DNA from 3 places in the Levilactobacillus suantsaii genome. Region 2 is predicted to be linked to each of the others. Evidence: predicted binding sites of a transcription regulator. Region 2 holds the regulator's gene; each other region holds the start of a gene.
The links. Region 2 encodes NrdR, which represses ribonucleotide reductase genes. Its sites were predicted from a motif close to ACACNATATATNGTGT; they were not measured.

Region 1: the regulator NrdR is predicted to act here: its motif matches at 1,770-1,785, upstream of H3M12_RS11445 (deoxynucleoside kinase).
Region 3: the regulator NrdR is predicted to act here: its motif matches at 1,866-1,881, upstream of pnuC (nicotinamide riboside transporter PnuC).

What each region holds. Positions count from the first base shown of each region.
Region 1 covers NZ_CP059603.1:2,416,758-2,420,976, forward strand. Annotated here, with positions in the region: gene serS (serine--tRNA ligase) at 1-790, opposite strand, end outside; gene H3M12_RS11445 (deoxynucleoside kinase) at 1,076-1,708, opposite strand; gene H3M12_RS11450 (amino acid permease) at 1,929-3,434, opposite strand; lysine riboswitch at 3,554-3,733, opposite strand; gene H3M12_RS11455 (GNAT family N-acetyltransferase) at 3,786-4,219, opposite strand, start outside.
Region 2 covers NZ_CP059603.1:2,200,598-2,204,816, reverse strand. Annotated here, with positions in the region: gene polA (DNA polymerase I) at 1-362, shown strand, start outside; gene mutM (bifunctional DNA-formamidopyrimidine glycosylase/DNA-(apurinic or apyrimidinic site) lyase) at 382-1,242, shown strand; gene coaE (dephospho-CoA kinase) at 1,235-1,834, shown strand; gene nrdR (transcriptional regulator NrdR) at 1,908-2,423, shown strand; gene H3M12_RS10245 (replication initiation and membrane attachment family protein) at 2,426-3,817, shown strand; gene dnaI (primosomal protein DnaI) at 3,818-4,219, shown strand, end outside.
Region 3 covers NZ_CP059603.1:1,026,526-1,030,744, forward strand. Annotated here, with positions in the region: gene H3M12_RS04720 (FAD-binding oxidoreductase) at 1-722, shown strand, start outside; gene H3M12_RS04725 (MarR family winged helix-turn-helix transcriptional regulator) at 1,167-1,595, shown strand; gene pnuC (nicotinamide riboside transporter PnuC) at 1,951-2,703, shown strand; gene H3M12_RS04735 (magnesium transporter CorA family protein) at 2,837-3,754, shown strand; gene H3M12_RS04740 (MarR family winged helix-turn-helix transcriptional regulator) at 3,885-4,219, shown strand, end outside.

The DNA of each region.
Region 1 (4,219 bases), 220 kb from region 2:
CCTCAGACCGGAAAGCGGGCGTTAACGCCGTAAACCAGACGGGTAGCTTCTCTTCCGGGATGACTTCATCACGGTAATAGTTGACCAACGGAACTTCGGCCGTGGGAATCAACGTCATGTCCTGGCCTTCCAAGGAGTAAACGTCTTGCTTGAATTTCGGGAATTGCCCCGTCCCGTACATCGAGTCGTCATTGACGATGTATGGTGGCAGAACTTCTTTAAAGCCCGCTGCGGTGTTTTGGTCCAAGAAGAAGTTGTACACGGCCCGTTCTAAGCGCGCCCCAGCACCCAAATAGTAAAGGTACCGGCTACCAGAGACCTTGGCTCCCCGTTCGAAGTCCAGGATGTCCAAGTCTTCACCCAGTTCATAGTGGGCCTTCGGCGTGAAGTCCAAGTTCGGCTTTTCGCCCCACTTCCGGATTTCCACACTCCCTGTTTCGTCCAGACCGACCGGAACGTTATCGTTAGGAATATTCGGCAACTGTGCCGCTGCATCGTGAACCTGTGTTTGTAACGTTTCTAGTTCGGCGTCTGCTTGCTTGATGGCTGCACTGACTTGTCGCATTTGGGCAATTTGGTCGTCAGCTGATTCGTGCGCCCGCTTCATCTTAGAGATGTCATCGGATACCTGGTTACGTTGGGCCTTCATGGTCTCACTCTTCGCAATCAATTCCCGCCGTTTGGCATCTAAGGCCAATAAGTCATCAATTTCCTTAGCCGGAATACCGCGAGTTGCCAACTTTTCTTTGACCATGTCGGTCTCTTGGCGAATCATCTTTAAATCTAACATTTTAGTTCTCCCTTCTACTGATCAAATGGTACAAAAAAAGCCTCCGTCACATGGGACGAAGACCTTCGCGGTACCACCCAAGTTCGTCATTAAGTCGCCTCAATAACACCCTTGAACATGATAACGGTTTGCACCGTGCGGCATTACCCGCCCACGTGATTAGTGCTGGAATGATTCGACGTCGCGGTTTCCAGCTTTCCCCGCTTCTCTGGTCGTCTACTAGGATTAGGCACCTCGTGTTTGAAGTACCGTTATCATACCCCACTTTTTGTTAGGAAACAAGTCCTAGAGCGACGCAATTTTCTCGTCGATTAAGTGTAAGACCTGTTGCCGGGCACTGGGATCCTCGACAAAGTCCAGTTCATCCCCGTTGATCTGCATCTTCGGCGACTTGTCGTAGTCAGCATACCAAGCCGTATAGCGTTGGTCTAACTGCTTATAATAGTCATATAGGCTCGGGTCGTTAGCAATCTGCTCGTACGACCGCCCCCGCTTCTTGATGCGTTCTAGCATGGTCTCAAACGAGATGTTGATGTGAATCAACAGGTCTGGGTTCTTTTGGTAAGTCCCCTCTGGTAATTCTTGCATCATGTTTTGCAACAAAGAGTCGTAAATATCAACTTCCGTGTTGGTCGCTCGGCCGAGGTCCGCGTTCAGATGGAACAACAGGGAATCTTCAAAGATTGACCGGTCCATCACGCTTTCTGGATCAGCGTTAGCGGCCTTGATGCTATCCAGCCGTTTATTTAAAAAGTAGATTTGGAGCAAGAAGGCATACTTCTGGGGATCCTTATAGAATAACGGTAAGATTTTATTATCATCCACCGATTCATAAAATGCTGGTTTTTGTAAGTGTTTAGCCAATAAACTGGTTAGGCTCGTTTTGCCAGCCCCAATAGTTCCCGATAATACAAGCATGCTATCTCTCCTTTATTTCCTTAACCGTTTCTCCAATTTTTGAACGTTCCGTCCAAAAACACCACCACATATTGTACCAACCTGGTTAGGAAAAGACAACATGTCGTGGTGATTTTTCTCAGGGGCCACTTTTCCCAATGTGGCTAAGGACCCCCACAAAAAGTGGCCGCATCGGCGTTTCGGCCGACACGACCACTCGCATAATCTGCTAATTTTTAAGTTAATCTTCTTCTGGCTTAGCGTCTTCCTTCAACGTGCCGTCACGATGAACCGGCGACACATCGACCTTGCTCAGTGGAATCAGCTTCGTATGCTTCTTCAACTTGTACCCAATATACAGAATCAAGACTAACGGTACACTGATATAGGTCACTAAGACCTGTTCCCAATTACCGGAGAAGAAGGACTGCGGGTCCTGGCCCACAATCACAGCAATACACAGAACCAGCGCTAAGACCGGCCCAAACGGGAACCACTTTGCATGGTACTTCAATTCAGACAGCTTATGCCCCTGAGCAATGAATGCTCGCCGGAAGCGGAAGTGTGATAACGCAATCCCGAACCACGCGATGAACCCAGTCAACCCACTAGCAGCAACTAACCACATGTAAATCTGTGGCCCCGCAATACTACTGAAGAAGGTTAAGGCCGCGACGATAGTCGTCGCAAACAGCGCCGGGTATGGAATCCCGTTCTTCCCGGTCCGTTCCAAGAAGCGAGGCGCGTAGCCTTCCTTAGACAAGGAGTATAGCATCCGCGTCGAAGCGTACATCCCCGAATTAGCCGCGGAAATGACAGACGTCAGAATAACCGCGTTCATGACACTTGCCGCAGCGGCTAACCCAGCCCGCTTGAAGACCAAGGTGAAAGGACTGATAGCGACGTCAGAGGCCGATGACCCCAGTAAATCGTGACTCGTGTAAGGCAAGACGGCGGCAATCACAAAGATAGCTAAAATGTAGAATAAAATAATCCGCCAGAACACCTGATTGATGGCCTTCGGGACACTGTGCGACGGATCTTCCGATTCGCCGGCCGTGATGCCGACCAATTCAGTCCCCTGGAACGAGAACCCAGCAACTACGAAGACGCTCAAAATAGCGGGAAAACCACCTACGAACGGGGCTTGCTTGTACGTAAAGTTGCTGAGGCCGGTCGCATGACCACCCATGATCCCCACGATGGTTAACAACCCCACCGCTAAGAAGATAAAGATGGTGACTACCTTAATCAATGACATCCAAAATTCGGTCTCGCCGAACGCCTGGACCGATAACGCGTTAATCGTAAAGACTAAGACCAACGCAACCAAGCTCCAAATCCAACCGGGCACGCCGGGTAACCAGAACTTCATGACTAACGCCGCCGTCGAGATATCGACCGCCACGGTAATCGCCCAGTTAAACCAGTAGTTCCACCCCATGGCAAAGCCCAAAGCTGGGTCAACATACTTCGCGGAATACGCCGCAAACGACCCGGAGATTGGCATGTTCGTGGCCATTTCGCCGAGACTAGTCATCAAGAAGTAAACCATTAGGCCCATAGCGGTATACGCCACTAACGCGCCCCCGGGGCCGGCCGAAGAAATCGCGGACCCACTGGCCACAAATAACCCCGTCCCAATACAGCCACCTAACGCGATCATGGAAACGTGTCGCGTCTTTAGGCCCCGCTTAACCGAATCCGAAGCCTTACTAGTTGTCGCGTTTGACATGCTTTGTTCCATAAAATTTTCCTCCTTCTGTATATAGAAGGACCTTCTCGAAACGACCTAGGCAGGAACTAAAAAATCTCTTTCGCAAAGTGGCTTCACGAAAGAGATTGGAAGTTAAAATCCAAGTCAATATCGTTGAAAGCGCCCCGCAACCCCTATTCGGTTGCGACAGTCCCTGATTTATTCAACCAGGACCCAACCCCAATCACGGTCGGTGATTAAGATTTCGGCGATCGCCCCTTTCGCTTCCCGTCATCGGTGTGGCCCACCTCGGAAAAGCAACTCATGTTGATCGCGCCTCTTCTATTCGATACTTCGTAGTATACCCATCTCCCTATCACTTTGCAAGCCCCAAATGTAAGCTTATGATTTGGGTTGCTGGTAGCAATAGAGGAAATGCCGCTCTAACGTCAGATTACCGGCACTGGGGGCCATCACGTGATCGTCAATTAAAGCGAAAGCTAATTTAACTAAGACTCCCTGGGAACGTTTATTCGTGGCCTGACTCGTGGCCCAAAACGTGGTGATTGGACTATTCGCCTGTCGTAAAGCCAGTAACAGCCCCCGTAAAGCTTCCGGCATCAGCCCCTGACCCCACTCATTCGGAGCCAAAAAATAACCTAAATCTACCGCCGTAGTGGTGGGTTCCCCCATGACATCACTATGGGTATACCCCACAATCATCCCCAGAAACCGACCATCAGTCTTAGCAGTCAGCGCGTAAGCCACGGGTTGACGCATATCAGCGCGTAACCCCGCCGCCACGTGTGCTGGAGTCAATGGCGCCGCTAACCCCG
Region 2 (4,219 bases):
AATTAGCCCACGACCAGGGGTATGTGGAGACCATCGCCCATCGGCGCCGGTATTTACCAGACATCAACTCACGCAACTTCAACCAGCGCTCGTTTGCCGAGCGCACGGCGATGAACACACCGATTCAAGGAAGTGCCGCGGACATCATCAAGATTGCGATGATTCGGATGGAAGATGCCATCAAAGACCTGCAGGCGACCATGTTGCTCCAAGTCCACGATGAGTTGATTTTCGAAGCACCGGCTGAAGAAATGGCGACCTTGGAAAAGTTGGTCCCGAAGATTATGGATTCAGCTGTGGATTTGGAAATCCCGTTGAATGTCGAAAGCCATTACGGCCCGACCTGGTTTGATTTGAAATAGGCGGAAGGGAGTAAACGAGATGCCAGAATTACCAGAAGTTGAAACGGTCCGCCGGGGGTTGACCGAACTGGTCGGCGGCGCGCAGATTGACCACGTGGCGGTCTTTTACCCCAAGATGGTCACCCCCGACGCCGAAGTTTTTACGGCCGAACTGATTGGCCGTAAGATCGAAAAAATCGACCGGCGGGGCAAGTATTTGCTCTTCCGCTTTAGCGGGGATTTGACCATGGTGTCGCATTTGCGGATGGAAGGCAAATACGACGTGCAACCTGAAGGGAGCCCCGTGACCAAGCACACCCACGTGATCTTTTATTTGCAGGATCACCGGGAGTTGCGTTACACGGATACCCGTAAGTTTGGCCGGATGCGGCTGGTCAAGACCGGCACGGAAGCCGAGGCGATGCCGTCGCTAGCTAAGATGGGCCCCGAACCCACGGCCGACACGTTGACGCTCGACTACATGCGCCAGATTTTTAGCAAATCGCGCAAGGTCATCAAGCCGTTTTTGCTGGACCAATCCCGGATTGCCGGTTTGGGCAACATTTACGCCGATGAGGTCTTGTGGTTATCAAAAATCAACCCGTTGACGCCGGTCAATACGGTCAGTGATGCGCAATTGGCCACCTTACGAGAGGCTATCATTGCCGAAATCAAGAAGGCCATCGCCGGGCATGGCACCACCGTGCATTCCTTTTCGACGGCCTTTGGCGAGGCCGGGCAATTCCAAAACGACTTGCACGTCTATGGTCGAGAGGGCGAACCCTGTGACCGGTGTGGGACCGCCATTGTCAAGATTAAAGTGGCCCAACGGGGAACGCACTATTGTCCGCACTGCCAACCATTGCCTCCGGGCGCTGAGGAGCTGATCGCCGATGACTAAGGTCTGGGGGTTGACTGGAGGCATCGCGACCGGGAAGTCGACCGTGAGTGCGTGGCTTAAGGCGGATGGCATTCCCATCATCGATGCCGATGTCATTGCTCGAATCGTAGTGGCGCCGGGGACTTCCGGGTTACGCCAAATCGTGGCGACCTTTGGTTCGGATTATCTGCAAGCTGACCAGACGTTGAACCGGCACAAACTTGGACAATTGGTGTTTCATGACCCGGCCGAATTAGCCCGATTGACCACCATTACGACCCCGTTGATTCAAAGAGAAATCAAGCGGCAGTTAGCCGCGTATCGAGCGCAGCGGGCCCCATTGGTGGTCATCGATGCCCCCACTTTTTTTGAGGTGGGTTACCTACAGTCGTTGGTCGACGGGGTTCTGGTCGTGACCACGACTTTGCCCCGGCAACGTGAGCGGTTGATGGCCAGAGACCACTTGTCAATCGCTGACGCGCAGGCGCGCATCGACCGGCAGTGGCCGCTTGCCCGTAAGGTGGCGTTGGCCGATGTGGTCATCGACAATGACGGTGACATTACCCAAACGCGTCAACAAGTGGTAAAATGGCTTGACGCAACTAAAAAGTAAACCGCGTTGTGTCGGCACCTGGCTCGACCGACGTGACTATTAACCAGTGAAAGTAAAAATGAGGTGACCAATTATGCAGTGTCCGCACTGTCATCACAATGGCTCCCGGGTCGTGGATAGTCGTCCGACCGACGATGGCCGCGTGATTCGACGTCGTCGGGAGTGCGAGAGCTGCGGCTTTCGGTTCACGACGTTTGAACGCGTGGAAGTGACCCCGTTACTCGTCATCAAGAAAAACGGGACACGCGAAGAATTTAACCGGGAGAAAATCTTACGGGGAATCATCCGTTCGGCCGAAAAACGGCCGGTGGGGATGGACGCCATGGCTAAGATTGTCGACGAGGTCGAAAATAAGGTTCGGGCGTTGGGGGTCAACGAGATCTCCAGCCAAGTGATTGGCGAATACGTGATGAACCGCCTAGTCGATGTCGACGAAATTGCCTATATCCGCTTTGCCAGTGTTTACCGGCAATTCAAGGATACTGGCGTTTTCTTCAACGAACTTAAAGATATTTTGGATAAGGATAAGTTAAAAAAAGATCAGCAAGATCAAAATCACCACTCAAAGGGGCAAAGTGAGGCGAAATAGGCATGGAGGATTCTTGGCATCAACTGAGTCCGAAAACGGGTTTTATCGTCCGGTTGGCCGATCGTTTAACGGAGCAGAGCTGGCAGACGTTGAGCCAACTCTATCAGCCCGTGATCGGGCCGCTAGCCGCTGCGGCGTTTAGCGGCCTCTTTTGGTTACCCAAACGGACGCACTTGCACCGGCACGCGGTGTTACTCGCGACGCTTGGGGTGGACCTGGCGCATTTTTATGCGGCCCGAATTCGTTTGGAAGCGACCGGACTACTGACGACCACGGTCGAAACGACCAACGACCTCCAAACGTTTAACTACACGTTGCACGCACCGTTGGCACCGGTGGACTTCTTAAAAGATGACCTGCTGAGTGTGCAGTTGTTGGACGCCGTTGGGGATGATTTCTATCAGGAATTGGTCAACCAAAATAAACCGGCTGCCCCGGTCAAAGGACAAGACATCACCAAGACCTTCTTGGACGTCTTTCAAGTGGTTGGTGGGGAACTCAAGCAACTGCCCAACACCATCACCAGTAGTCGGGACCGCTTGACTACGGCCAAGTCGACGGCGCCGGAAATTGGAACGAATGCCGCGGACTTCGACCTGCAACTCTTAGGGGAAATCTTGGCGCACTCCTACGTTGACCCGCAGTCCGTGCAGGCGCACCGGCAGTTATTCTTAACGGAGCACGCTACCTACGGCATGGATGAACCGACCATGGCGCGCTTCATTGGGGAAGCCACCAATCTGGCTACCAATCAGTTCGACCCAGAGCAGTTCAAACGCCTAATCGTGAAGCAATTTGGACAACAACACCGCGGGCAATTGGCGCCAACCGCGGCGACTAGTGCGGCCACCAGTGCCGCACCGGCCCAAGCGGCTGATACTACGGCGGAAGCGAAAAACAACCAACACCTGTTGAAAGCGGCGACGTCCAAGACACCCACTGACTTCTTAGCTTCAATCAAGGAGCAGACCGGTGGTTTTGTGACCAATGGCGAGCAACGAATCGTTCAGGATTTGACGAGTCGGCACCTGTTTTCGCAGGGCGTTTTAAACCTGATGATTTACCATGTATTGGTCGATGAAGATCGCCCCACGCTGAACAAGAATTTGTTGGACACGATTGCCAACGACTGGAGTAAAGCCGCTATTCAGACACCTGAACAGGCGGTGGTCAAGATTCAGACGCGCAAACAAACGACCCAACAAGCCAAGACCCGACGCCGGAACAGTTACCGGCAGGGGACCGGGGTGACCGAGACCCTACCGGATTGGGCCCAAAACCCCGAAATTACGAAAAAGGCGGCGTCTACCAAGCTAACCGCTAAACAACAGGCGGACTTAAAAGCGCGGATTGCCCGCTTTAAGCAACGACCCCACGGAAAGGAGGAGTCCTAAATGGAAGATGTGAGTAAGAGCCTCCAGGACCTGATGAACCAACGGAATTTGACTAAAAACTATCAACAGTTGATGGCGAAGGTTGCCAAAGATCCTGAAGTCACGGCTTTCATTCAGACGCACCAAGCTGACTTGGCCCCCGACGTGTTGACCCGTTCGGCGGCGAAAATTTACGAGTTCGTAACGGAACGTGATAAGGTCAAAGCCGGCAAAGATATCTTTGCAACGGGGTATGAACCCCGGTTGATTGTGGCTGACCATTTGTTAGACGTGGCGTACGTGCCGACCCAGGGCACCCAAGAAAAGCAGGCGGCTCAACAGTTGCGGCAACGTGTCCGCTCAATTGCCATGCCTAAAAGTATTCGGGCGGCGCGCCTGGATAATTTCGACAATGATGGCCCC
Region 3 (4,219 bases), 1.2 Mb from region 2:
CACTAGGCACGTCCATCATGGGGCTGGCCTTCTTCAAGGATATGGCCCAACTGGCCCAGGGCGTGACCGCCATTCGGATGTCCGGGGTCTACCCGACCATGCTCGAAGCATTGGACGGGAACACCATTGGGGCTTTGGATAAGTACGAAAAGACCCATTACGCTGACAAGAGTGGGGCCATGTTGATCTTCCGCTTGGACGGGAGCAGTGACGCGAACATCCAGGTCTTAAAAGACCTGTTGGCCAAGTATGATGCTCAAGATGTTCAGGTTACTGCCGATGAAGACGAACAAGCGCAACTCATCCAACTCCGACGAGACATGTTGCCGGCGGTCTTTGCGGGGCAAAACCATTTGATGGAAGATATGGCGTTGCCACTGTCGCAGTTAGCCCCGATGATGGCCTATATCCAACAGGTCGGCCACGACCTGGGCGTGACCATCTACACGGCGGGACACGCTGGCGACGGCAACGTTCACCCGACCTTGGTCTGGCCTAAAGACCAGCCTGAAGTCCCCGGTGCGGTCTTAGAAGCCTTACGGCGGATCTTCTGGAAGACCTTGGAGTTAGGTGGTACCATCTCCGGTGAACACGCCGTGGGGATGATGAAGAACCAGTGGAACCAACCGGAACTGGACGATAACGTCGATTATCTCCAGCATCAGTTGAAGACGCTACTGGATCCGATGAATCTCTTGAATCCGAAACGCAAAATTAATTGAATTGGCGATGTAATTTGCGTGGCCCGCGGGGGTCATGCGATGGATTCCCTCCAACGCGTGGTGGGGGGAATCTTTTTTGATGGGGAAAGAAATGGGCGATGAAAGCCGGCGGTAGCCCGTCAACTCGCGAAAAATGGCGGATTAACCAGACAAATGACCAGATTAAAGTTACAATTGAAACCGAATACACCGCGAAACTAGTCTTCGGCCGGCGTAGCCTCACGGACAGGTGGTACCGGATGGCATGATTTCTTAGGGATAACTTAACGGAACAGACCTTACTTTTTATAATAATGTTCTTTATTATCAATTGTATAGACAGTTTTATAGGGGTCGCGACTAAAAGTCGGCGGGGAGGTTCCCACAGGCCGACAGCGGAGATAAGGATCTGATACAGTGGAAGAGAGTAAGAACGTACATGTTGAAAGCTTGTTTACAACTTACATGGCTTTAAAACGTGAGTTAGAAAAATCAGCAACCCGGTTCCAACGACTTACGGGGATTTCAGTGGACCAATTTGCAATTTTACATCAAATCCTGGAACAGCCGGGGAAATTGACGTCCGCGACGGTCGCGGATAGTCGGGGGATTTCTCGGGCGGCCGTTTCTCGGGGCATCTCGCAATTGATTCGGCGTGGTTACGTGGAACCGAGTTATGAATCGGCTGACCGGCGGATTCGGCCACTCTCGTTGACGCCCAGTGGCGAACAACTAGAAATCGAGTGTTACCGGGTGGTCCAAGCGGCGGCCGAACTGATGAACGAGACCATCGAGATTGCGGACCCAACGACGTTGATCGTGGATCAACTGACCCAGATGTTGATGGCGGTCACGGCTCGGGGCAAGGCAGATGCTGAACGCGACCGGGTCTAACCCGCAGTTGTAGTAAAACCTGAAGTGGACTTTTCAAGGCTTGCGAGCCGCGAGAAGTCTTTTTTGACGTTGTGTCCGAAATAAGCGGCCAACATGACCCCATATTAATAAATTTGTGAGACCGCCTCTTCTCTGGCAAACGTGTTTCACGCGGGGCGTGGCCCGGGTGGAATCGGTTTCCACTGACTTTTAGCGTATGAAACAATTTCAAATTTCCCCCAAATTCGGCTGATTTTCATGCTATAATCATAACCGTTGTCAAAAAAGACAGCACAACATGTTGTGCTTATTTCAAGAATTCATCCGGATGAAATACCACATGTGGCGAACTAAACGGTGAGGGAGCGTTTTTCGCATGCAACACTATTTTCAATTTTTGGCCCACCAATTAAAAGGCTGGCCGCAACAGAACTATTACCTATTCTTCTTTAGCCTGGGGTGCCAGGTCATGACGTTAGTCGGGCAACCTATCACGCCCCTAACGATTCTGACCTTTATCGGTACGACGCTCGGGGTCCTGTGTGTCCTGGCCATCAATGCTGCCAAGTCCGTCAACGGGGTTCTGGGAGTATTGTCGGCGATTTGTTTCATCATCACCGGCTTCGCAGCGAAAAACTACTTAACGATTTTTGAACAAGTGGCGTACGTCGTGACCCTGGATATTCCGGTCTTGATCAGTGCGGACTGGAACGTCAATATGGCGTCCAAGATTCGCCGCTTTACCAGCAAGAGCTGGGCGATTGCCTTGGTTTCCACGGTGGTCATTTACGTGATCTCCGGTTGGGGCATCGGGGCGTTTACCGACGACCCGCGGCCGTGGGTCGATGCCATTAGTTTCGCCATCAGCTTCACGGCGGGCATCATCTGCTTCCTACGGTTCAACAATCAGTACGTTTGGTGGATTGCCTCCGGTTTGGCGCAAATGGTCCTCTGGTTCATTTCCTTCCGCCAAGGCTCCGCGACGTTGGCGATGTTTATCAACAGTTCCGTTTACCTGGTCAACGACGTGTTGGCCTTCACGGTTTCCCCGTGGTACAACGAAAAGGAACGGCAACGGGTCGTGGCCCAAGAAACGGCTTACGCCGGTCAGTTGAACGAAACCAACTAGCTTGACTTTAATTTCAAATTCCCTAAAGGGACCCAATTCTTAAATGAGTTGGGTCCTTTTTTAGCGTCTAAGAGGAGGTTGGTGGGGGAAACGTGGTACACTTAAAGCATCGCTGAGCAAGGGGGGAACGGGCATGATTGCTGAACGCAAATTAGGCGGTGACGGCCAGGCGCTGGTGTGGGTCGAAGCGGCTGTTGAAGGGGAAACCGACCGAGAACAGCTCAAGCAGATGTACGGGTTGACCGATGAGATTTTGACCTACGTTACCGATGAAAACGAACGGTCCCACTATGACCGCGACGAGTACTTAAACACCCAACTGTTCGTCCTCCACGTGCCAGTCATTATCGACGCCGTGGCCCAACGGTCGATCACCCGGCCAGTCACGCTCCTGTTGAAGGGCAACCGGGTCTTCACGATTACCACCAAACGCACTCAGTGGGTCAACCAACTCCTGGAGCAACGCTTGGACTACACGACCATCCAGGACACCAACGAGTTCGTCCTGATTAGCTTCTTCATCTTGTTCGACCAGTTCATCGGTCCTGTCCGCAAAATCAATGCCGAACAGAACCGACTAGACCGTCAGTTGAACCAGTCTCCCGATAATAAGGATTTGATTGCGCTGTCGAACTTGCAACAGAGTCTGGCGTACTTCGTCAGCGCCACGCGCAACAACACCATGCTGGTGGTCAATTTGACCAATAAGCCGTTTGGCAAGCAACTCTCCGATAAGAACCGGGAACTATTGGCCGATGCGGTCATTGAAGCTCGGCAGACCTCCGAAATGACCGCGACCGAAGCCGAGGTCGTGGATCGGATTTCGCGGACCTTTAATAATGTCTTGAACAACAACCTGAACGCGACCATGAAATTTTTGACCATCTGGTCGTTGGTGCTGACGATTCCCACGATTGTGACCGGTTTTTACGGTATGAACGTGAAACTGCCGATTGCCAATAGTCCCATCTCGTGGGTCTTCACCATCGTATTGATGGTCGGGTGCATGGTGGCGATTGCGCAGTACTTGCGCCACCGACATTTTTGGTAATGAACGCAACTAAAGGGGCTAACCGCGGGACCGACCGTGAGGAGTCCTTTTTAATTTAGGGTGGAACCGGTTGCCTTTTTCCTGAATTTCATTATAATTGTTAGCTGACTAACAAAAAGGAGGTAGGACGATGGAAAAACGGTTAGGCGGGCTATTGCGTGACGCCACCAACCAAATGACACTGGAGATGAATGCCTTTGCCCGAAAATATGGGTTGACGGGCATGCAAATGTCGGTGATCGATTATTTGGGTCGCCGAACAGACTTGGTGACCTATCAAGTCGACGTCGAACACGAGTTTGAGATTCAGCGCTCGACCGCGTCATTGCTGATTCGGCGGATGGTGGACCGGGAGTTAGTCACCCGAGTGGTGGCGGCTGACGATAGTCGCAAGCGCCAACTTGCGCTCACCGCTAAGGGGCGCCAACTGGTCCCCGTGGTGACGCAACATCTGGAACAGCAGGA